Regions from separate parts of the Exiguobacterium sp. RM11 genome, predicted to be linked through region 2. Evidence: a T-box and tRNA genes for the amino acid it is inferred to sense, from the RefSeq annotation. Region 2 holds a T-box; the other holds one or more tRNA genes.
The links. A T-box is a leader RNA that pairs with one kind of tRNA and senses whether it is charged. The one in region 2 lies ahead of AC5LIL_RS10145 (valine--tRNA ligase), so its partner is inferred to be a tRNA-Val.

Region 1 (9,252 bases), 340 kb from region 2:
AGGAGATGCGACAATTCATTGAAAGCATCCGCCCGGACTATTTTTTACATATCGGTATGGGACCGGTTGAATGGGCCGAGACGCTCGCTCGTTTATGTGGGGAGATGAAGATTCCGTTCTTGTTCACGAGTACAGTGTCGATTTTTTCAGATGATGTGACTGGACCGATTTCACCGGACACGGCGCCAGATGCTGAAGATGACTACGGAAAGTATAAACGTGACTGCGAACGAGCCATCGTTCGTGTCAACCCGGGTGCTCAGATTGTTCGTCTTGGATGGCAGATTGGGGATGAAGCCGGATCGAACAATATGATGGACTATTTTACGAACGAGATGAAACAACGAGGGGTCATACAAGCGAGTGAGCATTGGTATCCATCTTGCTCATTTTTACCGGATACAGCGGAAGCTTTATTCGAAATCGTGACGAAACGCGGACCCGGCATCTATCAGCTAAACGGGAATGCGAACTATTCGCTTTATGACATTGCCGTCGGACTAAAAGAGCTTCATGACGCCGATTGGCAGATTGAATGCACGGATGAACCGAAACGGGATAATCGAATGATTGACCCTTCCGTCCCAATCCGTCCGATTTCAAAGCGTCTCAATTTACAAACGAAATAAACCGCACTCCATACTAAACGCCTACTCCATCAAGAGTAGGCGTTTACTTATTCGATTCATTTTACATCAGTCAAACGCAGTTTACTTTTCGGTAGACTCGGCATATCAACGAAGCTATAACTCAAATCTTGAGGAGGAACGGTATACGAGAACTCCTCCGTAAACAATTCAATGACTTGTTCTAGAATCGCAATCGTCACATGCTCCCCTGCACAACGATGTCCAAAATCTACATCTCCTCCTCCTTGCGGGATAAAATTGAACGGACTCTCCTTCCAGTCCATAAAGCGAGCAGGATTAAATTGATCGGGTTCAGCCCAAATCGCAGAGTCGTGATTCGTTCCATAAAGATCAAGGAGCGTCAGTGTTCCTTCGGTAAACGTATATCCGTCCCATTCAAAATTTGTTTTGACTCGAGCTGCCGCAACAGGAAAGAACGGATAGAAACGTCTCACTTCTTGGACAAAGGCCGTTTTCGAAAACTGTCCTTGCTTTACTTGTTCTCTTTCTTTAGGGAATTGATGAAGCGCTAGAACCGTAAAAAGAACGTAGACCGAGATGGCAACAGTCGGTCGCAAAATGTTTAACACTTCGACAGCCACTACTTCTTCAGGCAACAACTCACCTGATTCATCTCGATGCCACGCGAACTCATAAAGTGCCGTCTGTTTATTCGGTAATAATCGATTTGACCGTACTTCTTTGACCATCTGTCGAATCCACGCCTCGGCCGAACTTCTTGCCTTCCGCCCTTGCAAATAAGTTGGACCTAACGAAGTACCCGATTCAAATAACAATCTCATTTCATCGGTCCGCTTCGCTACTTCATCTCGCGCAAGTGGAACTCCCGCCCACTCACAGACGGCTTTCATCAATACCTGTTGTGCCTCGTCATATAAAACGATTTCTTCTCCAGCATGTCGGATTTTTTTCCATTCACGGTCCGTCAATCGAAGCAGACGATCGATGTTTTCCTTCGTCATCAATGACATGAACATACGTTTTCGGTGCGTATGTGCCGTTCCATTCAATGTTTGCACCCCATCTTCCCCGAATAGGGTTTTGAGAAGACGTTTCGGCGCGGCATCCTGACGTGTAAATTTGTCCGCATCATAGAACAAGGCAGCAGCGTCCTCTCCTCCGAGACAAATCACGCGTTCTCCGAGCAAACGCGTTTCAAAAATATTCGACTGAAAACTTTTACGTCGATTCGCCACAAACAAATATCCTTCCCGTAGAAAATCGACACTATGGTCGAGCCCTTCTTGCTTTGGAATGACTTTCCCCATCCTACTCACCCTTTCTCTTTTTTCGAACTATAAAGGATGTTCCCCCGTTGTTAGCGAACAAACCTAATATCGAAAGGAGCGAGTGACATGCTACCGTTCTTACTGACATTACGCCGGATTGTCCGCGGAATTTGGCGCGGTCTCCGCGACCCCGAGTTTCAAGTGTTATTTAGCCTTGCCTTTCTTACCGTTCTGTCCGGTACGCTTTTTTACACACGGTTCGAGGCGATGCGTTGGTTGGACGCACTTTACTTCAGCGTCATCACATTGACGACCATCGGATATGGTGACTTCGCCCCACAGACAGATATCGGCAAAATTTTTACAATCGGATATGTGTTAACGGGGGTCGGCATTATGGTCGGTTTCATCACAAAAGTATTTGACCACTTACAAAAAGCACGACTCGATGAATTAGAAGCGAAACAAAAGACGCCACCCTCTGATTCATGAGGATGGCGTCGATGCGTTTAGGATACTTTTCGATTCTCAATTTCAAGCTGTTGATTGAATCGTTTCGTTTCGGCAATGACAACGCCCGACAAGAACAAGAGACCAATCAAGTTCGGAATGGCCATCAAACCGTTGAAGACGTCGGATAGCGCCCATACCAAATTCAAGTTTGTCGTCATGGCACCGAGTCCAGCGACGAGCACGAAGGCAATCCGATACGGAAGAATCGACTTTTGCCCAAACAAGTAATGGATGGACCGTTCGCCGTAATACGACCAACCGAGAACGGTCGAGTAAGCGAATAGGACGAGACCGATCGTGACAATGTAGCCACCTGCCGGACCGAGGAACAGTTCGAATGTGGCTGAAGTCAATTCGACTCCTTCTAGTCCTGTCCCGATTTGACCACCCATGACGAGTGTCAACCCTGTCACCGAACAGACGACAAGCGTGTCCAAGAAGACTTGTGTCATCGAGACGAGCGCTTGACGACCCGGCATATCTGTTTTCGCTGCCGCTGCAGCAATCGGAGCGGAACCGAGACCTGCCTCGTTCGAGAAGACACCACGCGCGACACCATATCGAATGGCCGCTCCGATGGCTCCCCCACCGATTGCTTCCGCACTGAACGTACTGCTAAAGATGAGTGCGAACGCATCTGGAATAAGCGAGTAGTTCATAATCATGATCAAGAGACCGCTACCTAAGTAGAAGGCAATCATGACCGGGACGAAGTAGCTGACCACTTTCCCGATCGAACGTACGCCTCCAAGGATGACCGCGCCTGTAAAAATCATGATGAGAATTCCTGATATGTAGAGTGGTACATCGAATGTCGTTTTGAGCGCGAGCGCGACAGAGTTCGTCTGGACCCCATTTCCAATCCCGAACGCCGCAATCGAGGCAAATGCCGCAAACGCTACGGCTAACCAACGTTGATTCAATCCTCGTTCCAGATAATACATCGGTCCACCAGCCATCTGACCGCGTTCATCGGTGACCCGATACTTAACAGCTAGAACGGCCTCCGCATATTTCGTTGCCATCCCAAAGAATCCGGACACCCACATCCATACGATGGCTCCTGGTCCTCCTAATACAACTGCTGTCGACACCCCGACGATATTCCCCGTACCGACGGTCGCCGCAAGCGCGGTCATGAGCGCCTGGAAGTGACTGATATCCCCTTTTGAGGATTGATCCTGATTTTTTGAAAACGCCAACTTCAATGCATACGGTAATTTGGTAATTTGAATACCACCTAGACGCACCGTCAAGTAAATGCCTGTCCCCACAAGCAAAATTAAAAGCGGTGGTCCCCATACAAAATTGGATGCCGTACTCACCCATTCACTAAATGATTGCCCCATACAAAGTATCCCCTTTCCCCGAAAAATAGTGTACATCCCTATTTTTTCAGAATACTTAGAACAATGCAAAAGTATTGTGCTAAAACAACTGTTCGAAACGTACTTCTGTATACAAACAGCGAGACGAACTTAATCGTCTCGCTGTGATTCAGGCTTCTCTCGTTGTAAAGGCGCTTTCCAATCAAATGTATCCGGTACATAATCGAGCCCACCTGGGTGAAACGGTTGGCAACGGATCAGTCGGCGAGCGGTTAAATAACTCCCTTTGACGGCCCCGTGTTTTTCAATTGCTTCGATCCCATAATGCGAACAGCTCGGATAAAATCGGCATGTCGGCGGCTTTAATGGTGAAATAAAACGTTGATAACCTTGAATCCCTTTTACTAGTACACGTTTCACACGATTTCGCCTCACTCTTTTGAATTAGTGCCATCATAGCGCGATTTGAAACGTTTGTCATGTGCATCGTTTTATGTATCAAATCCTTTTCCATCTCCTTACAAATGAGCAAGATGGGCGATATTCGAGAGCAGGTTTGTTATGATAGTCAACATAACTATTGACCGAATCGAAAAGAAGAGGTGACGGATGATGAAACAATTACTAATGGTCGGCGCAGGATCTATGAGTGAGGCACTCGTTCGAGGATGGATTGACTCTGGGATCGAACCGACAAACATCACGATGACGAACCGAAGCGACCGGGAACGATTACTCGCACTACAAGACGAACTCGGCGTACACATCGTTGAAGAAGAAAATGTCAACGACTATGAGATCGTCGTATTAGCGATGCAACCGGACGGTGTCATTCCATACGTGGAGTCGAAAGAGTGGAACAACCCACTTCTTGTATCTGTCGCGGCACACATCGAACCGAGTCAATTAGAAGAAGCTTCAGGGCTTCCTGCCGTATGCGCGATGCCAAACACGCCTGTCACATATCGGAGCGGGATGACAGGCTTATGGTTCGGTCCTGAAACAGATGAGACCGATCGCGCGAAAGCAACTGCCCTCTTTGAACGTGTCGGTCGAACGGCCATCACGGATGCGAAGACGATGTCTGCATTTATGGCAGCCGCAGGTTGTAGCCCAGCTTTCTTCTATGAAATCGTCGGGGCGATGACTCCGGTCTTGACCGATGTCGGATACGACGAAGCGACGGCTCGTCAAATTGTGGCTCAGGCGATGAAAGGCTCTGCAGAGTTACTGTCACATGAAACACGTGAGACGAATGAACTCATTGCTGACGTCGCTGCTCCAGGCGGACCGACCGACCGTGGTGTCGGCGTATTACGAGACCGCAACCTTGCCGATGTGATGTCTTCAGCCTTACGCGAAAGTGCCAAAGAAGATCATGAAACAATTGAGAAACCATAAAAATGGACGGAAGCCACGCTTCCGCCCATTTTTTTATGTCATCATATGTATAACCGACACAATGAGTGCCACTACTAAAATCCCTGGCAATAAGTTCGCCACACGAATTTTTGTGATTCCGACCAAATTCAAGCCAATCGCCACGATCATCACACCACCGGTCGCAGTCATCTCTAAAATAAAGCTGTCCATGAGCGACTCCGGAATGAACTTCATGATTTGAATGGCGAGTAGTGCAATCCCACCTTGATACAATAACACCGGAACGGCCGAAAACATGACCCCGATGCCGAGCGTCGAACTCAACACGAGGGCTGTAAATCCATCAATCAACCCTTTCGTATACAGGACGTCATGGTCGCCACGTAATCCACTATCGAGCGCCCCAATGATTGCCATCGCGCCGATGACGAAGATGAGCGTTGCCGTAACGAACCCTTCCGCTACACTCGATTGACTTCCAAGACGCCGTTCCAGCCGATAGCCGATTTCATTTAATACTTCATCTAGCTTCCACCATTCCCCGAGCGCAGACCCGACGACAAGACTTCCGATGACAATCAAAAAGTTTTCACTTTTCATCCCCATTTGAATGCCGAGCAAGATGACCGCAAGCCCGATTGCTGCCGTCACCGTCTCTTTCATACGCTCTGGAATGCGGTGAAATAAGAGACCTAACAATGCTCCGATGACGATTAGTCCGGCATTGACGAGGGTTCCTGTTAGCACCATTTTGCATTCCCCGTTTCATTATGTATTGAAAGGAATATACCAATTGCTTTCGCGCCATGTCAATATACAAAAAAAGAGCCACTTCTCGCAAGAAGTGGCTTCGCGGAAACCCATGTTCCGGTGGGTTTCTCGAGGGTTTGGCACCCAAGTGATTCTGACTGGGCTCGAACCAGCGACCTCTACCCTGTCAAGGTAGCGCTCTCCCAGCTGAGCTACAGAATCAGGTCGTGTCCTCTTTTAAGGACACTATTAATATATCAAGAAACTATTAAGTTGGCAACAACTTTTTAAAAGTTTTTTGTACTTTTTTTAACGCGTCATTTGTTGGCGATCAATATGCCGGCAGAGGCGTTCCAAATCACCTGCATAAACGGAGACGAGCATGTTCTGATATAAGGTGTCACGGTCCCAATGAAGACCATTCGCTTTAGCCACACGCTGAGACGGAACGTTTTCTGGATGAATGAGTGAAATGATTTCCTTCTCTCCTTCAGTGAAGGCATACTGCATCAATCGCGCGGCCGCTTCACGTCCGTAACCCATATGCCAATGCTTCGGTGACAACCAATAGCCGACTTCTAGCTCGAGTTTACCGTCTAACTCATGAAGCAACGTACCTGCATGACCAATCGGTTCATCACTTTCAAACGTCATCAGCTTCAATAGCCCTGTCTGGCGTCCCGTTTCATAGCGGGCCAATTGACGTTCGAACCATTCGATTGTTTGTTCGTCTGTATACGGTCTCCCATCCGGACTGATGAAGCGCATCACCCGAGGATCTTGGAGAAGCGACTTAACAAAATAGAAATCAGAGATCGTGTACGGTTCAAACCGCAAACGTTCGGACTGCAACTCGACAAGATGCATCGTTTTCCGCCCCTTTCTTCCATCTCATAATCTGAATTATTCAATTCCCGTTTTCAGCTTGTTTCAATCCTTTACGATACAACTTTTAAACCGACCACACTGCCGATAATCATCATTAGATAAAAGATGCGCCAGCGGCTTTTAGACTCATTTAAATAGAGCATGCCTAGAATGACGCCACCTGCCGCTCCGATTCCGACCCAGATGGAGTAAGCCAAGCTTAACGGAATGTCTTCAAGCGACTTCGATAGCCAATAAAAACTGAGCGCGAACGACAAAATCGATAAGATTGACCATTTTAAAATTTGATACCCTTTCGATTTCCCCATAAAGAAAACGGCTGTCATCTCAGCAATCCCTGCACCGATCAAATATACCCAACTCATGCTTCTTCTCCTCCTGTCACTTGTTTCAACCCGATGATTCCGATGATCAACGTCGTCACAAGTAAAAGTTTCCAGCCGCTGAGCGCCTCGTCAAAAAGAAGAGCACCGACAATCACCGTTCCAACCGCTCCGATTCCCGTGAAGACGGCATATCCTGTACCTGCAGGTAAAACCCGGAATGCTTTGGCGAGTAAGCCAAAACTGACAACCAAGAGTACAATCGTCCATAACGTCGGACCAAGAACGGTAAACCCTTCAGACAATTTCATCGTCGTTGCCCAAATGATTTCAAGCAATCCTGCGAACAAAAGAGAAATCCAGGCGACTTTTTCCTTATCCATTCCAACCCACACCTTTCTTGAAGATTCGGAAAGCGGCTTGTTGTCGCATCTCCCGCTCATCTTCAAATGTAAATAGAGACAATAAGGCACCATCTAGAAAGCAATAGTACGCAGCATAGAGCTCATCGAGTGGTTGCGATGGTAAGTCTCCACGTTCCATCGCGAGACGAAACTGTTCTTTTTCAAACCGCTTTAACTCCGTCTCTACCTTTCCGATGACTTCTTCAATATAGTCTCGAAATTCTGGGGGTGGTACGAGGAGCATCCGTTTCGTCAACATCCACGTCTCGTGATCGCTAAAGAATGACGTGAGCATCCGAACGATCGACTCAATCCGTTCTAAAGGTGGTCGATCTTTAGTATCCTCACATGTCTGTTGCCATGCTTCTTCGTAACGATTCGCCATATCGGTCACGACTTGCTTAAACAATTGTTCTTTCCCATCGATGTGAGCATACAAAGAAGCCTTTCGGATGCCAACGTCTTCGGCAACCGCCGCAAGTGATAATCCTTCATATCCTTCACGGGCAAACCGTGTCCGAGCGGATTGCATAATTTTCTCTTTTGTATTCACGCGTCTCACTCTCCTTCCTCCTCACCTTACCTAACGAACGGTAGGTAGTCAAGATTTGTGTTTGTCTTTTCGCTCATGATTCTCCACAATACAAGGTGAAAGAGGTGATGAAGAATGATTGATCAATTGAACGTATCGATTCCAACGGAGAAGGTCCGTGGTCAAAAACGGATCGTCCGCGTGTTTCGACCAGACTGGGTCAATGCCGACACCCCACTTCCTGTCCTTTATATGCATGATGGGCAAAATGTATTCTCAGGAAGCACGGCTACATATGGAGAAGGATGGGAAATTGACCGCTGCATCGATACACTCCAGCTTCCACTTATGGTCGTCGCCATTGCAAGTGCTCCGAACTGGTTAGATCGTTATGACGAATATTCATATGAAGAAGATGAGATGTTATATCGCCGTATCGGACCGGAACTTGCGAAAACGCGCCCAACCCTTGGTGGTCAAGGTCGTTTGTATGCAGAATGGCTTATGAACGACTTAAAACCACGAATCGACAAGGAGTATGCGACAGATCCAGAAGATGTCGGCGTCATGGGGAGCTCGATGGGAGGTGTCATCTCTTTATATATGATGGCAACCTACCCTTCCATCAAAAGAGTCGGATCCCTCTCCACCGCAGCATGGGCGAATCTGGATCCATTGATCCAGGCTATTCAGCAAACCGATATCTCTGGAAAACTGTATATGGACATCGGAACGAATGAAGAGAGCGGACCAATCACAGCGAAGGATTACTTGTTCACGAATGCAAAACTGATTGGAGCCATCGCTAAAAAGGGTATCGCTTTCCGATATGAAGTGGAACCGGATGCGATTCATCACGAATCAGCTTGGCGCCGCCGTTTGCCTAACGCCCTTCGTTATTTGTACGACGTCACATGAAAAGAGCGAATTCCTTTTACGGAATTCGCTCTTTCGTTTAGATGACCCAGTTGCCGTCACGCATGATTGCTTCGCGCGTGCCGTCTTCCCGTTCACCATCGATATTCATTTCAGCTGACCCAATCATGAAGTCAACATGTGTCATCGAGTCATTCGCGCCGTTCGCCGCGAGTTCTTCTTGCGACATCGAAGGACCACCTTCGAGACATGTCGAGTAGGCACGACCTAATGCCAAGTGGCATGATGCATTCTCGTCAAACAACGTGTTGTAGAAGAGAAGACCTGAGTTTGAGATTGGCGAATCATCTGGAACGAGTGCCACTTCACCGATGCG
Region 2 (9,252 bases):
GTACCAAACGTTTTGTGGCACATGAACCATTTCGCATTCGCGAGATGGTTTTTTTGAATCATTTTCCAATCTTCAAACGTAAGATAAGGTATTACAAAATGGAGGTACTTATATATGCGCTTACTCACCTCACTCGTCTCATTAGGATTTGCCTGTTTACTCGCACTCGAACTCTGGCAAGCCCCATACTTAAGCAATATCGTTTGGGCGATGCCCGTCTTTTTCTTGAGTGTGTCGTTCGTCCAGTACATGAAACATCTCAATGAGTCGGAATGGAGTGACACAAAATGAAAAAACTGATTCCATTGATCCTCATTACCGCTTCAGCATCTTATGTAGTGTATAGTCTATATCTAACTTTAGTCGGTCAACCGATTCAGCCACAGTTGACTGGTGTGGCGATTGGTCTTCTTTTTACATCTTCATACTACATCACAACAGGCCGTGTGCCGTTTTGGAGTGAAGAGGAAGAGGCATGAAACGCATCTATATCGCTCTCCTGGTTATTGGTGCGGCTCTATATTCCACGTATATCGTTCACCTGTTTCGAATCGGTTTCACGACCCCACTGTTTACTCAACTCCCGATGCTATTAGGTATTGGAGTCATCGTCTGGTGGCTCATTCAAACAAGACCCGAACGTCGCTCTTGACGCTCGGGTCTTGTTGTTATTCTGAATCATGAAAAGGAAACGACACAGATGAAGGTTCCGGTAGAGAATCAGCTAGCTTCAACAACTCCTCTTCCGAGATATTTCCCGTTACGATGATCAGCTTACCTTGAGATAAGTAATATAAGCCGCTCCCGTATGCTTGCTCCAGTAGGTATGGTTTTGGCTGATCCGACATCTCCCCTTCGATTTCAGTGAAATCGTCCGTCTCAATGATACTGATGAGGCGTGTCTCATCGTATAACGTCCAAAGCTTCACCGGCCAATCGTTAACTGAATAGTCAGAGCTGATGACTTCCATCTCTTTGACTGGAAGATTTAATCCCTGAGTAGACGCACTGGACGTATCGGGTACCCCGAAGCGTTGCATCCCGCGTTGCGCCCATCCCTTCTTTTCATCATGAATGAATACGCCAAACGGGTTTTCACGGTCAGGGACGGTCATCGCAACTAAACCGATTCCTCCGACCATCGTCTCCGTTAAAATGTGATCCTTCGACAACTGTTTTGTTGAGCCATCTTCATATTGAAGGGTGATTTGTGCCACGACCGCGTCAGAGACCTTTTCTGTCCCTAGTGGTACTTCGGCAATCATCGTCCCTGTCACTTCTGCGTCGGGAAATTGTGATTCATCGATTCCTTCCACTTGCTCTACTTTTTTCACCTCAACCGTCTCCACAGACTTCGTCTCTTTTGGTGCCATACACCCCGCTAGCCCCAACACAAGAACACAGATTACCCCGATTCGCTTCATCTCATACCCCCATTTCCATGATTCCTAATGTTTAGCACCAATCCAAAATCTCTTTTGTACATAAAGAATCTTTATTCTGATTCATCGAAAGGAAACGACACAGATGAAGGTTCCGGTAAAGAATCAGCTAGTGTCAACAGCTCTTCTTCAGAGATGTTTCCTGTCACGAGAATCAGTTTGTCTCGACTGATGAAGTAGATTCCATTGCCGCTCGGCTGGTTCAATCGATCATACTCCACTCCATCTGCATGACGATTGATTCGCTCACCGTCTCCCACACTGAATGCATCGGTCATCAAAATGGTGACTAGTTGCGTCTCATCATATAACGTCCACAGTTTTACAGGTCGTTCCACGTCATCGATTTCACTATCGATTGTATACATCAAATCTTGTGGGAGCGCCAAGTCGTGACGTCTTTTATCAGAAGCGTCAGTAATCCCAAAATGCTTCATCCCGTGCATGACCCATTCCTTGTCACGTGAATAGTGATATACCCCGAAGGAAGGTGTTTGGTTCGGATGACCAATCGCGATCAATCCGATGTCTCCGACTGTCGTCTCATAGATGACATCGTTTTTAGAAAGGTGTCCTTCTGACCCGTCCTTGTATTGAAGTGTAATTTGCTGAACCACCGCATCTGATAGCGATTCGGTGCCTTTTGGTACATCTTCAACTAGCGTACCTACCCATTCAGGCGAGGTGGTCACTTCAATCGTCTCAACTTCATCTCTGTCTTTCTTTATAGACTTCGTCTCTTCTGATGTCGTACATCCAGTCAGCCCCAACACAAGAACACACATTAACCCGATTCGTTTCATCTTGTATCCCCTTTTCTACATCTACCTCTCCAAATTCTACCAAAACACAAAAAAACCTTCTTCAGAGAATTCATCTCCAAAGAAGGTCCATGTCTTATTTACGCAACTCTTCTAAACGGGCGCGGACCGCGTCACGCTTGTCGAGGTAATCTTTTTCTTTTGCTTTCTCTTCGTCGATGACGTGAGCCGGTGCCTTGGCGATGAAGCCTTGGTTTCCGAGTTTCTTCTGTACGCGCTCGACTTCTTTCTCATACTTCGCCACTTCTTTTTCAAGACGCGCGATTTCTTCTTCGAAATTGATGAGGTCTGCGAGCGGGATGAAGAGCTCCGCTCCTGTCATGATCGCTGACATCGACTTGTCCGGAGCCGTGAGGCCACGTCCGATTTCAAGCTCTGTCGCATTCGTGAACTTGCCGATCGTCATTTCGTTCGCGCTCAAGTAACCTTGTGTCGCATCGTCGCTTGTCGAGATGAAGAGCTGGATTGGTTTCGACATCGGTGCGTTCACTTCGGCACGGATGTTACGAACCGAGCGGATGACGTTCATCACAGCTTCAAACGCTGGAACCGAATCTGCGAAGTGAAGGTCGTCACGACGCGTCGGGTAACTTGCACGAACGATTGAATCACCTTCGTGCGGCAAGTGCTGCCAAATTTCCTCTGTGAGGAACGGCATGAACGGATGCATGAGACGCATGATTGAATCAAGCGTGTGCGCGAGGACCGAACGTGTCGTGTGCTTCGCCGCTTCGTCTTCACCGTAGAGCGTGAGTTTCGCCATCTCGATGTACCAGTTACAGAACTCTTCCCAGATGAAGTTGTACAAGTAGCGACCTGCTTCACCGAACTCGTACTTGTCGACGAGGCGTGTCACTTGGTCGATCGTATCGTTCAAGCGTGTCAAGATCCACTTGTCAGCAAGCGTCTTCTCGCCCGTGAGGTCGATCTCTTCCACTTTGAGTCCATCCATGTTCATGAGAGCGAAACGGCTCGCGTTCCAAATCTTGTTCGAGAAGTTCCATGTCGACTCGATCTTCTCCCAATAGAAACGAAGGTCGTTCCCTGGTGTCGAACCTGTGAGGAGGAACCAACGGAGTGAATCCGCTCCGTACTGGTCGATGACTTCCATCGGGTCAACGCCGTTACCGAGTGACTTCGACATCTTGCGTCCTTCCGAGTCACGGATGAGACCGTGGATGAGAACATCGTTGAACGGTTGTTTCCCTGTGAACTCGAGTGATTGGAAGATCATGCGTGATACCCAGAAGAAGATGATGTCGTATCCCGTAACGAGCGCGCTCGTCGGGAAGTAACGGTTGAAGTCCGGTGCGTCCGTATCCGGCCAGCCCATCGTTGAGAACGGCCAAAGCGCTGACGAGAACCATGTGTCGAGGACGTCCTCGTCTTGTGTCCAGTTCTCACTGTCCGCTGGCGCTTCTTTTCCTACATACACTTCGCCTGTCTCGTTATGGTACCAAGCTGGGATGCGGTGGCCCCACCAAAGTTGACGGCTGATACACCAGTCGCGGATGTTCTCCATCCAACGGAGGTACGTGCCTTCGAAGCGTTCTGGGACGAAGTTGACTTTCGTGTCGTCGTTTCCTTGTGCCTCGAGTGCCGCTTTTGAGAGTGGCTCCATGTCAACGAACCATTGTTTCGAAAGGTATGGTTCGATGACTGCGCCTGAACGCTCTGAGTGACCGACCGAGTGCGTGTGCGGTTCAATCTTCACGAGTGTGCCGTCAGCCTCTAAGTCTTTGACGAGTTGCTTGCGGCACTCGAAGCGGTCGAGCCCTTCGTACTTGCCAGCGTTCTCGTTCATCTTCCCGCCTTCGTCCATGACGAGGATACGTGGAAGTTCGTGACGGTTTCCGATTTCAAAGTCATTCGGGTCGTGGGCAGGCGTGATCTTCACGCAACCTGTACCGAACTCCATGTCGACGTAGTCGTCCGCAACGATCGGAATCTCACGGTTCATGACCGGAAGCATGATCGTCTTGCCGATGAGGTGTGTGTAACGCTCATCTTTCGGGTTGACGGCAACCGCCGTATCCCCGAGCATCGTCTCTGGACGTGTCGTCGCGATCTCGATGTGACCTGAGCCGTCAGCGAGTGGATACTTCATGTGATAGAACGCACCCTCGACTTCTTGGTAAATAACCTCGATATCCGAAACGGCCGTCTTTTGAGCCGGGTCCCAGTTGACGATATATTCGCCACGGTAGATCAAGCCTTTCTCATACAAGCGAACGAATACTTCTTGAACGGCTTTTGAGAGCCCTTCGTCGAGTGTGAAGCGTTCACGTGAATAGTCGAGGCCGAGACCGAGCTTAGACCATTGGTCGCGAATCGTCTTCGCGTACTCGTCTTTCCATTCCCACGTCTTCTCGAGGAACTTCTCACGTCCGAGGTCGTAACGCATGACGCCTTCTTCACGGAGTTTTTGTTCAACTTTCGCCTGTGTCGCGATGCCGGCATGGTCCATTCCCGGGAGCCAGAGCACGTCATAGCCTTGCATGCGCTTGAGACGCGTCAACAAATCTTGGAGCGTCGTGTCCCAAGCGTGACCGAGGTGAAGTTTCCCCGTAACGTTCGGTGGTGGGATGACGATCGTGTACGGTTGTTTCGAATCGTCCTCATCTGCTTTAAATACATCATTCTCTAACCAGTAGTCGTACCATTTTGACTCCGTCGCACTTGGGTCGTACTTCGTCGGCATGGTAATTTCATTTGTTTCATGGGCCATGTGTGGCGCCTCCTCTATATCTTAATGAACACAAAAACGGCTTCTCTCGTCCTATACGCTAAGGACGAAAGAAGCCGTGATCTTCCGCGGTACCACCTTAGTTCGCCAACAAGTGGCGCACTCAAAATCGAATAACGGTCGATGGACCGAACTTTCTTACTCCATTCAGAAAGTCAGCTCCGAGGCGACTTCCGCGTCCATCCCTCGCAACCTTTCACCAAGCGGTCGCGTCTCTAAAAAGGAATGGATGATGCGTACTACTCCTCATCAAAGCAATTCATCATATCTGTTAAATAATTGTAGCGACAGAAACGTCAGCAGTCAAGATTAGAGTGAAAACTCTTCTTGAAGCTCCTTGAACGTCGCTTCGACCGCTGCAATCGTCTTCTCGATATCCTCATCCGTATGCGCCGTCGAGAGGAACAATCCTTCGAACTGTGACGGTGGCAAGAATACGCCGCGCGCTGCCATCTTCTGATAGTACGAACGGAACATCTCGAGGTTCGCCGATTTCGCTTTCTCGAAGTTCGTCACTTTCTCATTCGTGAAGAAGAAACCAAACATCGAGCCGGCACGGTTCGTGTCGTGCGGGATGTTGTATTTCTCACCGGCCTGCGTGAATCCTTCCGCGAGACGGTCTGCCTTCCGCTCGAACTCCGTATAGTGCTCAGGCTTCAGTTGCGAGAGTGTCGTATAACCGGCAATCATCGCGAGTGGGTTACCTGAGAGCGTACCCGCTTGATAGATTGGACCTTGCGGCGCAATCTGTTCCATGATTTCACGTTTCCCGCCGTAAGCACCGACCGGAAGTCCACCGCCGATGACCTTACCGAGACATGTGAGGTCCGGTGTGACACCGAAGTATCCTTGTGCACAGTTGTACCCGACACGGAAGCCCGTCATGACCTCATCAAAGATGAGAAGCGCGCCATTTTGTTCCGTGATTTCACGGAGTCCTTCGAGGAATCCTGGTTGTGGTGGTACGAAGCCCATGTTTCCAGCCGCTGGTTCGACGATGACACCAGCGAGATCGTCGCCGTATTTCTCAAACGCGACGCGGACTGCGTCCAAGTCGTTGTAAGGAACGGTGAGCGTGTGGCTTGCGAGTTCTTTCGGTACACCTGGTGAGTCCGGAAGACCGAGTGTTGCGACACCCGAACCGGCTTTAATGAGAAGCGAGTCGCCGTGTCCGTGGTAGCATCCTTCGAACTTCAAGATCTTCGTCTTCCCTGTATAGCCGCGTGCGAGGCGAAGTGCTGCCATCGTCGCTTCCGTACCCGAGTTGACCATACGAACCATCTCGATTGATGGGACGCGGTCGATGACGAGTTCTGCCATCTTCGTCTCAAGCTCGGTCGGCGTTCCGAACGTCCAGCCTTTTTCAGCTTGTTCTTGGATCGCTTTCGTGACGACAGGGTCACGGTGACCGAGGATGAGTGGTCCCCATGAGAGGACGTAATCGATATACTCGTTGCCGTCGATGTCATAGACGCGTGAACCTTCACCACGTTCGGCGAAGATTGGTGTCATACCAACCGATTTGTAGGCACGGACCGGACTGTTGACACCGCCTGGCATGAGTGGGCGGGCTTGTTCGAACGCTTCTTGTGAGCGCGTTTGGTTGTATGTCATGCGTAGTCTCCTTCCAAATAGCGACAAACGTCTTTTGCGAAATACGTGACGATGAGATCGGCACCGGCACGTTTGAATCCGACCATCGTCTCCATGACGATGCGTTCTTCGTCGACCCAGTCGTTGAGTGACGCGGCTTTAATCATCGCGTACTCTCCGCTCACGTTATACGCCACAATTGGCATATCGAGTGAGTCGCGCATATCACGGATGATGTCCATGAATGCGAGAGCCGGTTTAACAATCATGAAGTCGGCACCTTGTTCGACGTCAGATTGTGACTCGCGGAACGCCTCACGACGGTTCGCCGGGTCCATCTGATAGCCTTTACGGTCGCCTTCCCCTGGAGCTGATTGGGCAGCGTCACGGAACGGTCCGTAATACGCCGACGCATATTTCACGCCATAGCTCATGATCGGGATGTGGCTAAACCCGTTTTGGTCGAGACCTTCACGGATGGCTGCAACGAATCCGTCCATCATCGAACTCGGTGCGATGATATCGGCACCCGCTTGTGCTTGCGTGATAGCTGTCTGGACGTGAAGAGGAAGCGATGCGTCGTTATCGACGTCCCCGTCCTTCACGAGGCCACAGTGACCTGTAGACGTGTATTCACACAGGCACGTATCGGCGATGACAGTGAGCTGTGGCGCCCACTCTTTTACTTTACGGATCGCTTCTTGGACGATGCCGTGGTCGTGATACGCTTCACTGCCTTCCGGGTCTTTATGTTCCGGCACTCCGAACAAGAGCACGGATCGGAGACCGAGGTCGACGATTTCTTTGATCTCTTCTTCGAGTCGGTCAAGTGAATAATTAAAGACGCCAGGCATCGAGCTGACTTCACGTTTAATGTTAGTCCCTTCAATGATGAAGAGTGGGTAAATCAAATCTTCTTTCCGAACATGATTTTCACGTACGAGGGCACGCATCGACTTCGATGAGCGAAGACGACGGTGACGGTCAAACTGGTTCATGAAAAATCCTCCCCTACACACTGTATTAATGCATCCATAGTATAACATTCTGGCACTCGTACCGGTAACGTCGACACTTGTCGGACGGCACGTGCGGTCACTTCGCCGATGGCGTACCACGTCCCATTGAAGCGGGACAAGTACGGTGTGAGCGCCTCGACGGCCGACGGGCTCAAGACGAGCAGTGCCTTCACGGTCTCGAGTTGTTGCTGTTGCGCCGGTGTCAGTGGCACTGGAATCGTCTCGTAGACGACCCAGTCCTGCACGTGAGAGAGCATCGTCATATGCGACGTGTTCGCCAAATTGCCACGTGCGAACAAGACGACCTCATCGGCGGAAACAACATCGCGTAACTGCTCAAAGAGCGCCTCACCCGTATACGTCTCCGGCATAAGCGAGACGGTAAACCCTTCCGCTTCAAGCGCCCGTTTCGTCTTCTCACCGACAGCAGCGACCTTGACATCACGCGTCAGATTTCGAAGCGCGGGCACCGCGTTTTGACTCGTGACGACGAGCCAATCGAATCGTTCCACGGGTGGTGGGACGTGCGTCTCTCTCGTCTGAATGAGCGGGACATGATGAACGGAAAGACCGCTCGCCTCGAGCAGCGCCCGTTGCGAAGCGGTCATTCGTTTCGTTCCCGTGTACCAGACGTCACTCATTGACCGAGGCGAGGATTTCACGCCCGCCACGTCCAAGCAATTCTTCTGCGACGTCCATTCCGAGTGCGACCCCGTCCGTTGACGTTTTCGTCACGCGGAGCACTTCTTTCCCGTCCACTGACGCGATGAGGCCCGTGAGCGTCACTTCGTCACCGTCGACCGTTGCGTAACCGCCGACCGGGACGTGACAGCTTCCTTCGATGGCTTTTAAGAAAGTCCGTTCCGCTGTCGCGGCTTTTGCCGTCACGTCATCATGTAACAATTGAAGCACTGCCGTTACCTCTGCATCGTCTTTACGGCTCTCGATCGCGAGTACGCCTTGTCCGACAGCAGGTACCATGACGTCCGGGTCAAGCGCTTCGAAGTCGACTCGGTCCGTCCACCCCATCCGTTCGAGCCCGGCTTTCGCGAGCAAGATGGCGTTGTATTTTTCCGAGTCCAACTTCTTAAGACGCGTGTCGATGTTTCCGCGGATCCATTGAATCTCAAGGTCAGGACGTGCCGCTAAGATCTGTGCCCCACGACGGAGTGAGCTCGTTCCGACGATTGAACCTTTCGGAAGCGTCTCGAACGTGTAGCCGTTCTCGCAGATAAGGACGTCACGTGCGTCGACACGTTTCGGCATGCAGCTGATATAGAGTTCTTCCGGAAGTTCGGCTGGAACGTCTTTCATGCTGTGGACGGCGAAGTCGATATCCCCGTCGAGCATCTGTTGTTGAATCTCTTTGACGAATAGACCTTTCCCGCCGACTTTTGACAATTGTACGTCGACGATTTGGTCCCCTTTCGTCACGATTTCTTTAATTTCGAACTCGTTTTGTGCTCCGGCTTTCTTCAATTGTTCGATGACCCATTTCGTTTGAGTCATGGCGAGTTGGGAACGGCGTGAGCCGACGATGATTTTTCGCATGTTGAGTCTCTCCTTCATAGAAAAAGGCGACACACGTCGCCTTTTATATCTTGTTAGCGCATCAATGCGCGAAGTGGTGC

Region 1: it encodes a tRNA-Val, which carries the amino acid that the T-box ahead of AC5LIL_RS10145 (valine--tRNA ligase) is inferred to sense. The anticodon was not compared.

What each region holds. Positions count from the first base shown of each region.
Region 1 is NZ_CM187558.1:2,283,190-2,292,441, forward strand. Features, by position in the region: gene AC5LIL_RS11930 (sugar nucleotide-binding protein) at 1-629, shown strand, start outside; gene AC5LIL_RS11935 (cytochrome P450) at 686-1,918, opposite strand; gene AC5LIL_RS11940 (potassium channel family protein) at 2,006-2,371, shown strand; gene AC5LIL_RS11945 (alanine/glycine:cation symporter family protein) at 2,389-3,741, opposite strand; gene yidD (membrane protein insertion efficiency factor YidD) at 3,871-4,140, opposite strand; gene AC5LIL_RS11955 (pyrroline-5-carboxylate reductase family protein) at 4,333-5,121, shown strand; gene AC5LIL_RS11960 (DUF554 domain-containing protein) at 5,155-5,853, opposite strand; tRNA gene AC5LIL_RS11965 (tRNA-Val) at 6,003-6,075, opposite strand; gene AC5LIL_RS11970 (GNAT family N-acetyltransferase) at 6,163-6,720, opposite strand; gene AC5LIL_RS11975 (DMT family transporter) at 6,792-7,106, opposite strand; gene AC5LIL_RS11980 (DMT family transporter) at 7,103-7,447, opposite strand; gene AC5LIL_RS11985 (TetR/AcrR family transcriptional regulator) at 7,440-8,030, opposite strand; gene AC5LIL_RS11990 (alpha/beta hydrolase) at 8,136-8,918, shown strand; gene AC5LIL_RS11995 (aminopeptidase) at 8,956-9,252, opposite strand, start outside.
Region 2 is NZ_CM187558.1:1,942,102-1,951,353, forward strand. Features, by position in the region: gene AC5LIL_RS10115 (protein adenylyltransferase SelO) at 1-25, shown strand, start outside; gene AC5LIL_RS10120 (hypothetical protein) at 115-291, shown strand; gene AC5LIL_RS10125 (hypothetical protein) at 288-479, shown strand; gene AC5LIL_RS10130 (hypothetical protein) at 476-652, shown strand; gene AC5LIL_RS10135 (hypothetical protein) at 669-1,424, opposite strand; gene AC5LIL_RS10140 (hypothetical protein) at 1,496-2,245, opposite strand; gene AC5LIL_RS10145 (valine--tRNA ligase) at 2,340-4,991, opposite strand; T-box leader at 5,049-5,271, opposite strand; gene hemL (glutamate-1-semialdehyde 2,1-aminomutase) at 5,319-6,623, opposite strand; gene hemB (porphobilinogen synthase) at 6,620-7,600, opposite strand; gene AC5LIL_RS10160 (uroporphyrinogen-III synthase) at 7,597-8,283, opposite strand; gene hemC (hydroxymethylbilane synthase) at 8,255-9,172, opposite strand; gene hemA (glutamyl-tRNA reductase) at 9,226-9,252, opposite strand, start outside.